Heliomicrobium gestii: one gene and its partner. The protein of the gene in region 2 interacts with the protein of the main gene of each other region in a pairwise test. Links are inferred from orthologs where the notes say so. Each region holds a gene or a part of one and is shown on either strand. Other genes may lie near its edges.

Region 1 (4,731 bases), on a different replicon or contig from region 2:
GCAAGGGCAAGGCGGCGAGGACTCGACCGCCGGCAACGGCGACCATGCCGCCGCCCATCTCGGCCAGGGTCTCACAGGCGAAGGCCATCTCTGCGTCGTCGACGCCGACGACGATCAGGTTGTGGGAATCATGGGCGACAGTCGACGCGACAGCGCCACGTCTCAGGCCGAAACCACGGAGGAGGCCGCAACCGATGGCCCCGCTCTTGCCGTGGCGCTCCACGACGGCCACGGGGAGGATATCCTTGGCCGGGCCGATGTGGGCGGCCGGGATGATCTCCTGACCAGTGACGATCTGGTTGGGCTGGATAACGATGACACGCACCTCGGCGTCTCGATCATAGGCAGGCGCGAGGCGGCCGGCGATGGGGGGAAGATGGACGCTGCCTTCACCGAAACAAGGCCTATCGGCGTATGTTCGGGCGTCACCGGCCTTTTCGCACAGCTTCCCTGCCGAAGCGACCATCTGTCCACCTTTGAACACCGCCTGGGTTTGAAAGGCGGTCAGATCCGAAAAGACGGCCAGGTCGGCCCGGTATCCCGGCGCGACGGCGCCCACACGGGGCAACCGGTAGTGGCGGGCTGCCGTTACGGTCGCCAGCTTGACGGCCAGCGCCGGAGCGACACCGAGGGAGACAGCCTTGCGCAAAATGGCGTTCATATGTCCTTCGCGCAAGAGGTCTGCCGGGTGCCGGTCGTCAGAGCAAAAAGAAATGTTTTCCTGCGTAGCCGGCACGATACAGGATATGAGATCAGCCAGGTTTTGGGCCGCCGATCCTTCACGAATCAGCAGGCGCATCCCCCGGCGCAGTTTCTCCCAGGCTTCTTCGGCGGTAACACTCTCATGATCAGAGGTAACGCCGGCCGAGATATAGGCCTGCAGCGCCTCTTCTTTCAGACCGGGCGCATGCCCGTCGACCGGCAACGCACGCAATCGGGCGGCGGTGATCTTCTGCAAGAGGTCGTCATCCCCGGCCAGAACGGCGGGGACGTTCATCACTTCAGCCAGCCCGATGGCGCCGGGAATATCGTCCATCATTTGGGCGACCGCTTCGGCGTCGAGAACGGCGCCGCTGGTCTCCAGCGGGGTGGCGGGCACACAGGAAGGAACCATGATATAGACATCCAAGGGCAACCGTTCGGCCATCCGGGCAAAAGCCCAGACACCATCGACGCCCAGGACATTGGCAATCTCGTGGGGATCGGCGATGACGGCGGTCGTCCCATGGGGAACGACGGCGCCGGCAAAGGCGGGCGGCGTCAACAGGGTGCTCTCGATGTGGATGTGGGCGTCGATCAGACCGGGCGTCACAAAGGCGCCCTGCAGATCGATCACCTGTCCATAGCTCCCTGGCGCGGGCGATGCTGTGTCCCGGCGGTAAAGGCCGGTGATCATCCCGCCGGCGATGGCCACGTCCGCCTCTTCGATCTCAAGGGTGAAGACGTTGACCACCTTGCCGCCGCGGAGCAGAATGTCCCCATTCTGTTTTCTATTCGCCGTCACGCCGGTTCCTCCCTGCTATCCCTGGTCAATCAACTGTAAAAATTCCGCTTCCGAGAGGATGGGGATGTTCAGTTCCTTCGCTTTATCGAGCTTCGATCCAGCAGCCTCGCCGGCGATCACCATAGACGTTTTTTTGCTCACCGAAGCAGCCACCTTGGCGCCGCGGGCTTCCAGCAACCGCTGCGCCTCGCGGCGGTCGAGCGTCGGCAACGTCCCCGTCAGCACGACGGTCTTGCCGGCGAAAATTTGCGGAACAGCGGCGACCGCCGCATTGGCGGCCTCCATCGGCATCCCCTTTTCGGCCAAGCGGGCGATGACCTGCCGGTTGGCGGGAACAGCGAACCAGCGCTGGAGCGACTCGGCCATCTTTGGTCCGATCTCGCTCACCCCTTGCAGTTCCTCGGTCGTGGCGCTCATCAGCGCCTCCATGGAACCGAAGTGGCGTGCGAGCGTCTTGGCCGCCGTCTGTCCGACGAGGCGGATGCCGAGCGCAAAGATCAGCGCAGCCAGGCCCCGAGACTTGCTGTTCTCGATGGCGGCGATCAGGTTGGCCGCCGATTTTTTGCCCATCCGTTCCAGCGGGGCCACCTGCTCTGCCGCCAAGTCATAGAGGTCGGCCGGGTCGTGGACGAGTCCGGCCTCCCAGAGGAGGTTGACCACCGCCGGTCCGAGGCCCTCGATGTTCATGGCATCGCGGGAGGCGAAGTGGATCAATCCCTCCTTCGCCTGGGCCGGGCAGGCAGCGGAGGTGCACCGGATCGCCACCTCCCCTTCCAGCCGGCTGACAGGGCTGTCACATTCAGGACAGGTCTTGGGCATGTCAAAAAAGCGTTCCTCGCCGGTCCGCTTCTCTTTGAGAACGGAAAGCACCTCGGGGATGATGTCCCCGGCCTTTTGAATGATCACATAATCGCCGATATGGATGTCGCGCTCGCGGATGATGTCTTCGTTGTGCAAGGTCGCCCGGCTGACCGTCGTGCCGGCGACGCGCACCGGCTCCAGTTCCGCTGTCGGCGTGATCACGCCGGTGCGGCCAACCTTGACGGTGATGTCCCGCACGCGGGTGACGGCCTGCTCCGGGGGAAACTTGAAGGCGATGGCATAGCGGGGGCTCTTGGCCGTTTCGCCAAGCAAGGGGTACTGATCCAGTTCGTTCACCTTGATGACCAGCCCGTCGATCTCATAGGGCAGGTCGTGACGGTGCTCCGTCCAGTACCGGCAGTGCTCGAGGACCTCATCGATGGTCTGGCAGTGACGCCGCACCGGGTTGACCGGCAGACCCCAGGCCTCCAGTTTTTCCAAAGCTGCCACCTGTTCGCTGACACGGTCGCCTTCGAGGTGCAGGATGTTGTAAAAGTAAGCGCGCAGCGGTCGTGAGGCCGTCACCTTCGGGTCCAGTTGACGCAAGGACCCGGCAGCGGCGTTGCGCGGGTTGGCGAAAGCCGGTTCGCCCGCCTCTTCCCGCTCCTCATTCAGCTTGGCGAAGGCCTCCTTGGGCAGATAGGCTTCACCGCGCACCTCCAGGGCTTCCAGATCCGCCTTCAGCCGAAGAGGAACGGCGCGAACCGTTTTCATGTTCTCCGTGATGTCCTCGCCGGTCGTGCCGTCGCCCCGGGTGGCCGCCCGGACAAAACGCCCCGCTTGATACGAGAGCACCACCGTGAGGCCATCGATCTTGGGCTCCACGACATATGTAAGGGGACGGTCGGCCCGCTCACGAGCCCGGCGGTCGAACTCGCGCAGGTCGCCGTCATCAACAGCGTTGGCCAACGACAGCAGGGGCACACGGTGTCTGACGGCGCGAAAGGCCGCGAGGGGCGCGCCGCCGACGCGCTGGCTCGGCGAGTCGGGCGTAACCTCTTCGGGGTGGGCCTGTTCCAACTCGATCAGTTCCCGCATCAGCCGATCGTATTCGCCATCGCTGATCTCGGGCGCGTCATGGACATAATAGCAGGTGTCATGATGGCGGATCAGCTCCCGCAGTTCAGCGATGCGCTGGGCCCCATCGACCGGGGCGGGTCCGCCCTCTCTGGCAGCCATGGGAACACCTCCACAGTTCATTTCAGACTATACCCGTTTTAGCCCGGCATATTTCACGAGCAGTTTTTTGATCCCTTGTTGGGGGAACGCGACGGAAAGCTCCTGGCTCTCGCCACTTCCCGAGGTTTTGACGACGATGCCCATGCCAAACTTGCCGTGCTGGACCTTATCGCCGACGATGAAACCAACACCACTGCCGGAAGCCGGCGCGCTGCCCGCACCGGATGAACCGGACGCGCCGGCAGCGCCGGCCATGCCGCCTGTGTTCGCCCTCTCACCGAAGGCGGGAGCGCCAGGGACGCTCATCGAGCCCGTTCCCGCTGCAGCCGTGCCCGCCGGTGCGCCCGCTCGGCCCGCATCGGCGCCCTTGGCCACCGGCGCAGAACCGCCAACGGCGCTTCTGCCTCCAGCCCCTGTCCGCACCGAGGCCGGTTCAAAGTAGCTCATGCGGTTGCTGCTGCCCGAGGCGCTTTCTCTTCCATAGGTCTCACGGCCGAAGGAAGCGCCGCCTCCATTCCCGGAAAAAGAAGAAGTAAGGGACGTAGAAGAGGAAAAGCGAGACTCCCGGGGCGGACGGTCATCCTCCTCAACCAGCAAAGACGGAGGGATTTCTTCCAAAAACCGGGAAGGCCCGTTAGAGACAGTATTGCCGAAAAGGGTTCGCCTCCATGCGCGAGCCAGGTAGAGGCGCTCCCGCGCCCGCGTGATGGCCACATAGCAGAGCCGGCGCTCCTCTTCCACTTGGGCCTCTTCGAACTGGACACGGCTGTGGGGGAAGACCCCCTCCTCCATGCCGGCGACGAAGACGACGGGAAACTCCAAGCCCTTGGCCGAGTGCATCGTCATGAGGACAACGGCGTCTTCCTCTTCATTATAATTGTCCGTGTCAGAAACGAGGGAGACGCCGGCCAGGAATTCCTCCAAGGTCTTTTCATCGGCCGTCCGGTCAAACTCCTGGGTCACGGAAAGGAATTCCTTGATGTTCTCGATGCGCCCCTTCGCCTCTTCTGTCTGCTCGGCCTCCAACTCGCGCACATAGCCCGTCCGGTCGAGGATGGCTTCGACGATCTGGGTGACCAGCAGTGACGGCGATTCCCGGCGCAGAGCGTCGATCAATTGACCGAAGGCGGCGAGGGCCTTGGCGGCGCGGGAGAGACCGGGCACTTCACCGGCCCGCGCCAGCGCTT
Region 2 (6,480 bases):
TTGATCACTCCCTTTAATTCCTATTAAACACGAGAAAAGATTCGTAAATTTCTGTATAAATATCAATTAAATAACCCGGGTAACGAACTGAATGACTTTAGCGGAAGGCAATAGGAGCAATTGCGCAAAAAGGGTTCCGGCGATCCGACTAAATGCCATGTACATGACAAGTGACTTCACCTCTTCTTCTGATCTTTTGCCATTGATCGCTTCATCGGTATATATTGCTGTAACGGGATCGATGAGCGTAGCAAGCAGGATCGTCGCCATGCCGTTTATGACTGCCGCCAAATACCCGGCGGTTTGGCGATACTCAGGCGCCAACACCCCAGCGTACATGGCAGATAAAACTCCCGTCGAAAATATCGCTGTTACGATAATATTCAATATGATCGTTTTTGTAGGAATCGTGCGCTCTTCTCTCATTCGAGTGATAACCGCAACGTTTGGGAGTTGCACGTCCTCGAGCAAATGCTTAAACCGGCGAAAGGAGAGCGTAGCCAGCAACAACTTCGGAACCGATCCGGCTTTTTCAAGCAATAGAATGCTCTTTGAAAAAATTCGTGTAAAACTGGGAATCAATAAAGTCCCGCAAACAGTCCCTGTTGTTGCGCCTAAAAGGATACATCGGAGTTGTCTATCGACGGATTCTACAAAAAGCAAGTATGCCTGGGAACTATCGTTGCTGATGTTCGAGAGTAGCAGATTGCTGGCCTCTATCCCTTTGGCCATTAGTGGCGCCTGAAAAGTATTCGCCGTACTCGCTAAAAGGAATAACACACTAAACAATGAATAGGCCATTGATACCCGCCGTGTTCGAACTCCGGCCAGTCTTACCGAATAGTTAAATGTCTGAAACATATGAATGAATGCCGTTAATCCAAAAATCAGGGTCAAACGAAAATCTGTAAGCATTGCACTCTTCCTTCTATTAAACTCATAGATTCAAAAAGCTAGGCGCTTTTATTTTTGCCGTTAGACACTCGCGTCATCCTAAATACAAGTATTCACCCTTTAAATGTAAAGCAAAATTATTCATAATCCAATGGTTTACACGAAAAAAAGTCCAGGACTACTGCCCTGAACGGTTACGCTTCGTTATCGAACTTTCCTTTTTACTCCATCAAAAATTAGATGATTGGTGTTTGCAAATGCAAAAATTATGTGGTATAATAAATTTTGTCGATGGACTTGTAGCTCAATTGGTAGAGCACTCGACTCTTAATCGATAGGTTCTGGGTTCGAGTCCCAGCAAGTCCACCAAACGATATAAAGCCTCCCGCTTGCGGGGGGTTTTTTTACGTGTTCGGAGAATGGTAGGGCTGGAATCCACCCAAACCTGTATAGCTGGTTTCCGACTATAAAGGGTCGACCAAAGAATTTCTCAACCAGTCGAGTCAACAGTTTGGCTTTGCATTGCCAAAGTTTTAGATGACTTTCATCATTACTTTGCTATACAAGGTATTTCCGACAGGTGATACTAGCAATAAAGCCCCGGGTCACCCCGGGGCTTTGCACACTACTTCACCACAATATTCACCAATTTATTCGGCACCGTAATCACCTTCACCACACTCTTCCCAGCGATCAGCGCCTGCACCTTCTCCGTCTCCAGCGCCTTCGCCTTCAACGCTTCGCCGTCCAAGCCATTGGTCACTTGCAGCTTCTCACGGACCTTGCCGTTGATCTGAACGACCACTTCCACTTCGTCCCGGACGAGGGCTTGTTCGTCGTAGTTGGGCCAGGGCTGTTTGTAGACCGAGTCGCCGCCGCCGATGACCTGCCACAGTTCTTCGCAGATGTGCGGGGCGAAGGGGGCCAGGACGAGGACGAGGCGGGCCAGGGCGTCTTTGACGAGGGGGATGTTCTGCTGTTCGGCAGGAACTTTGTCCTTGTACTGGTAGAGGTGGTTGACCATCTCCATGATCGTCGAGACGGCTGTGTTGAAGTTGAAGCGCTGGCCGATGTCTTCGGTCAGCTTTTTCACTGTGTAGTGGGCCACCCGGACCAGTTCGCGGTCGTCGTTGTTTAAGGCGGAGAGGTCATAGCCCTTTGCCGCGAGCTTCACATCAGTTTGCCCTGCCACGGGTTGCGCCGCGCCGGTCTGCCCGTCCCCGCTCCCCACCAGCGTCCCCGCCACGCCGGCGATCGGCTCGCTGTAGGCGTGGACAAGCCGCCAGACGCGGTGCAGGAAGCGGTGGGCGCCTTCGACGCCCCGGTCGCTCCACTCCAGGTCGCGCTCGGGCGGGGCGGCGAAGAGGATGAAGAGGCGGGCCGTGTCGGCGCCGTATTTGGCGATGATCTCTTCGGGGCTGACGGTGTTGCCTTTCGACTTGGACATCTTGGAGCCGCCCATAAGGACCATGCCCTGGGTGAGCAGGTTTTCAAAGGGCTCTTCGACCTTGACCAGCTTCAGGTCGTAGAGGACTTTGGTGAAGAAGCGGGCGTACATGAGGTGCAAAATGGCGTGTTCGACGCCACCGATGTACTGGTCCACGTTCATCCAGTAGTCCACGTCTTCTTTAAGGAAGGCGTGGTCTTTGTCCTTCGGCGTGCAGTAGCGCAGGAAGTACCAACTGGAGCAGACGAAGGTGTCCATCGTGTCTGTCTCGCGCCGGCCTTTGCCGCCACACTGGGGGCAAGTGCACTCGTAGAAGTCAGGACGGGTGGTCAGGGGCGATTCGCCGGAGGGGGTGAACTCCACGTCGGTGGGCAGCATGACCGGGAGCTGTTCATCGGGGACGGCCACTTCGCCGCACTTTTCGCAGTAGATGACCGGGATCGGCGCGCCCCAGTAGCGCTGGCGCGAGATCAGCCAGTCGCGGAGGCGGTAATTGACCTTGCGGACACCCTTGCCTTCCCGCTCCAGTTTATCGGCGATGACGTCGAGGGCTTGCGTGTTGATCAGGCCGTCGAACTCGCCCGAGCGGACGAGACGGCCTTCCTCTTCATAGGCGTGGTCCATCTCCTCCACGTCCAGGTCAGGCAGGCCCTCGGGCTGGATGACCACTTTCATGGGGATGTTGTATTTGGTGGCGAACTCAAAGTCGCGCTGGTCGTGGGCTGGCACGCCCATGACGGCGCCGGTGCCGTAGTCGACGAGGACATAGTTGGCCAGGTAGACGGCCACTTTATCGCCGGTCAGCGGGTTGATGCAGTAGTGGCCGGTGAAGACGCCCTCTTTTTCCGTGTCGTTCGCCGTGCGGTCCATCTCGCTCTGGCCGAGGACTTTTTTGATGAAGGCGCGCAGCTCCACCTCGCGGGGGTTGCCGCTCACCAAGCTTTCCACGGCGGGATGCTCCGGCGCCAGCACCATGTAGGTGACGCCGAAGATGGTGTCCTGGCGGGTCGTGTAGACGGTCAGCTTGTCCACGGCGCCAACGGGGTTTTCCAAGGCAAAGTCAGCCTCGACGCCTTCGGAGCGGCCGATCCAGTTTTCCTGCATCGTCTTGACCTTATCGGGCCAGCCGGGCAGTTTGTTCAGGTCGTCCAGGAGGCGCTGAGCGTAGTCGGTGATGCGGAAGAACCACTGCTCCAGGGCTTTCTTCTCAACGGTGGCGTCGCAGCGCTCACAGAGGCCGTCGACGACCTGCTCGTTGGCGAGGACGGTGGCGCAGTCGGGGCACCAGTTGACGTTGGCCTTTTTCTTATAGGCCAGGCCGGCCTTGTAAAGTTGCAAGAAGAGCCACTGGGTCCATTTGTAGTAGTCAGGGTGGCAGGTGGCCACTTCCCGCTCCCAGTCATAGGAGATGCCCATGGACTGGAGTTGGCGGCGCATGTTGGCGATGTTGCTCCAAGTCCAGTCGGCGGGAGGCACCTTGTGCTTGATGGCGGCGTTTTCGGCGGGCAGGCCGAAGGCGTCCCAGCCCATGGGGTGCAGCACGTTGTAGCCTTGCATCGTCTTGAAGCGGGCGACGACGTCGCCGATGGAGTAAACGCGCACATGGCCCATGTGCAGGTTGCCCGAGGGGTAGGGGAACATCTCCAAGCAGTAGTATTTGGGCCGGCCCGGTTCCTGCTGGAGTCGGAACATGTCATGGTCAGCCCAATGTTTTTGCCATTTCGCTTCAATCTGCTGGTAGTCGTAGCGTTCTTGCATCGGTGTGGATTCCTCCCAAACGAATATCGATCCCTTTTTCATCCATCCCTATTTCTTTGGAAAAAGATAAAACCTTCCCGCCCGCCATGGGACGAAAAGGTTCTTTCCGCGTTACCACCCAAGTTGCCGCGCCGGGGGACTTGCCATTGTGTCATGCCTCCAGGCTCTTTCCTGAGAGGCGTTTCATCGCGAAAAGGCTGTCGCTCGAAGACAACCCTCGCCAATGGTCGGTCCGCTGCCGGGATCGGCCGCTCGTGCCAGGGATAACGGTCCCGCAACCGTCTGGGCTTAGGAGAGGTGACAACGGCCCGATGGGCTGCCGGTTGCCGCTTCACCGTTGGCGCCTAGGCACAGCGGTGAAACGTTCCGTCGTTCTCTCTTCGGCCCTGCGACTCCCGGGCGAGATTCGACCGCCTCTCCCCTGCCTCGCACCGGCCGGCAGGTCTCTGGAGGAGGATGGGCGGCGTACTGCTCCCGTTCTTCGTCGTTTTCGTCATATCCGTATTCGTGATCTCGGGATCTCATTACGGGGTCATATGTTTCCTATTATAGCATTTCCCGTAGCAAATGCAATTTAATCGACATCAATCCTTGATGTCCAGTCCTTACCGTTTAATCCTTACGGTTCATCTGGGTCCGGCTCTCCCGGTAGTCCTTCATCTTGTGCCAGAGCCACCAGGCGCCGATGAGGCCGATGATGGCGATGATGACGATGTCCAGGTCGTGGCCGTATTTGCGGATGGACTGCCAGTTTTCGCCGAGGACATAGCCGATGTAGGCGAGGGCATAGCACCAGGGGAAAGAACCCAGCAAGGTGTAGAGGGTGAATTTCTTCACGTCCATCCCGGCGATGCCCGCCGGCAGGGAGATGAAGGTCCGTATGACCGGCAGGATGCGGCTGATAAAGATGGCCGCCTCGCCGTACTTGTCAAACCAGCGCTGGGCCATGTTGAATTCTTTGCGAGAGATGAACCAGCCGAAGTACTTGAAGATAAACTCCTCGCCAAGGGCTCGCCCCGCGAAGTAGGCGGCCAAAGAGCCGATGACATTGCCCACCGTGCCGGCGACAGCGGCGCCGAAGAGGGTGATCGAGCCCTGGTAGGCCATGAAACCGGCCATAGGCATGATGATCTCTGAGGGCAAGGGGATGCAGGCGCTCTCGATGGTCATGCCGATGACGACGCCGGCGTAGCCGAAGGAGTTCAGGTAGGTGACGATTTGGGTCAGAAACACCTCGATGACTTTGATCAGATCGCTCAACGACGACTCTCCTTAACTGTTTGTTTTCCGGGCCACCAGGTAGAAACGCTCACTCGTGGCGGTCGGGGCGTTGCCGGCCAAGTCGCCATAGAGCCCTTCGACGGTAAGGCCAGCCTGGACGACGGCGCTTTCGATCTCCTCGCGGGTGTGCCAGATCTGGTAGTGGCTCTCCTCAAAGCGCTCATAGAGGCCGTCCGGTCGGGAGACAAAGAAGAGCAGATTCATCTCCACCGTCCGGGTGTCTGCGTCATAGTCGTTGGACCAGATGTAGGCCAGATCCTCCCGGACTTCTGTAAAGGTTTCGTTGCCGAGGACCGTCGCCAGTTTGTGCTCCGTGTGCAGATCGGCCACCAGCACGCCGCCCGGGGCGAGGGCGGCGGCGACGCCTTTTAAGGTCTGGGTCAGATCCTCCTTGGAAGGAAGGTAGTTCAGGCCGTCAAGGAAGCAGACGATGGCGTCGGCCTGCCGCGGGTATTCGAGCCGCCGCATGTCCTGGTTGAGGAGGAGCAGTTGACCCCGTTCCAGGTATTCCTCCTGGCGATCGGCGCAGACGGCCAGCATGTCCGGCGAGAGGTCGACGCCGACGACGCGGTAGCCCCGCTTTAGCAGCCGTTCGGTGATGGCGCCGGTCCCGCAAGCCAGATCGAGGACAGTGGCCGGTCGGAGGCCGAACCGGGCAAAGACGCCCTCGGTGAAGTCCACCCATTCGTCATAGTTGACATCAGCCATCAGCCGGTCATAGACACCGGCCAGGAGTTCATACATGCTGTTCATCTCCGTTTTTTGATTCTGTCAGACATATGTTTTTCATTTTACCATGGTTGCCAGGGATTTCAAACGCTGAGACCGGCAGTTATTTCTCCTCCACCGACACCCCATAGATGATCACATCGAAGAGGGGGCTGCTGACCTCGTTCCCCTGCCCTTTTACGACGGGAACAGCGGCGATTCGCTTGACCACGTCCATGCCGGAGGCGACCTCGCCGAAGACGGTGTAGTTGGGGTGGCTGTTCAGTCCCTTGGCCTCGTCACCGGTGCAGATGAAAAACTGGCTGCCGTTCGTGTTCGGACCGGCGTTGGCCATGGCGACGACGCCAGGGGCATAGGGGATTTTCGCCGGC

The links. Proteins that work in one complex are often made in the same cells at the same time.
Region 1: the proteins of leuS (region 2) and ligA interact in binary tests that used the Escherichia coli proteins (3 or more experiments, as listed by UniProt). The link is inferred for Heliomicrobium gestii from one-to-one orthologs.

Annotation. Positions count from the first base shown.
Region 1 is NZ_WXEX01000012.1:53,055-57,785, forward strand. The notes cover bases 1,033-3,959. They hold ligA (NAD-dependent DNA ligase LigA), read right to left. Parts: upstream 3,545-3,959; coding sequence 1,520-3,544; downstream 1,033-1,519. Other genes in these bases: ade (adenine deaminase), read right to left, coding at 1,033-1,504; pcrA (DNA helicase PcrA), read right to left, coding at 3,572-3,959. In the rest of the region: more of ade, read right to left, coding at 1-1,032; more of pcrA, read right to left, coding at 3,960-4,731. UniProt on the Escherichia coli protein: DNA ligase that catalyzes the formation of phosphodiester linkages between 5'-phosphoryl and 3'-hydroxyl groups in double-stranded DNA using NAD as a coenzyme and as the energy source for the reaction.
Region 2 is NZ_WXEX01000003.1:162,035-168,514, reverse strand. The notes cover bases 1,310-4,449. They hold leuS (leucine--tRNA ligase), read right to left. Parts: upstream 4,100-4,449; coding sequence 1,520-4,099; downstream 1,310-1,519. Other genes in these bases: GTO89_RS04605 (hypothetical protein), read right to left, coding at 4,388-4,449. Outside these bases: GTO89_RS04620 (lipid II flippase Amj family protein), read right to left, coding at 67-915; more of GTO89_RS04605, read right to left, coding at 4,450-4,624; GTO89_RS04600 (DedA family protein), read right to left, coding at 4,712-5,359; GTO89_RS04595 (class I SAM-dependent DNA methyltransferase), read right to left, coding at 5,372-6,124; GTO89_RS17135 (peptidylprolyl isomerase), read right to left, coding at 6,213-6,480.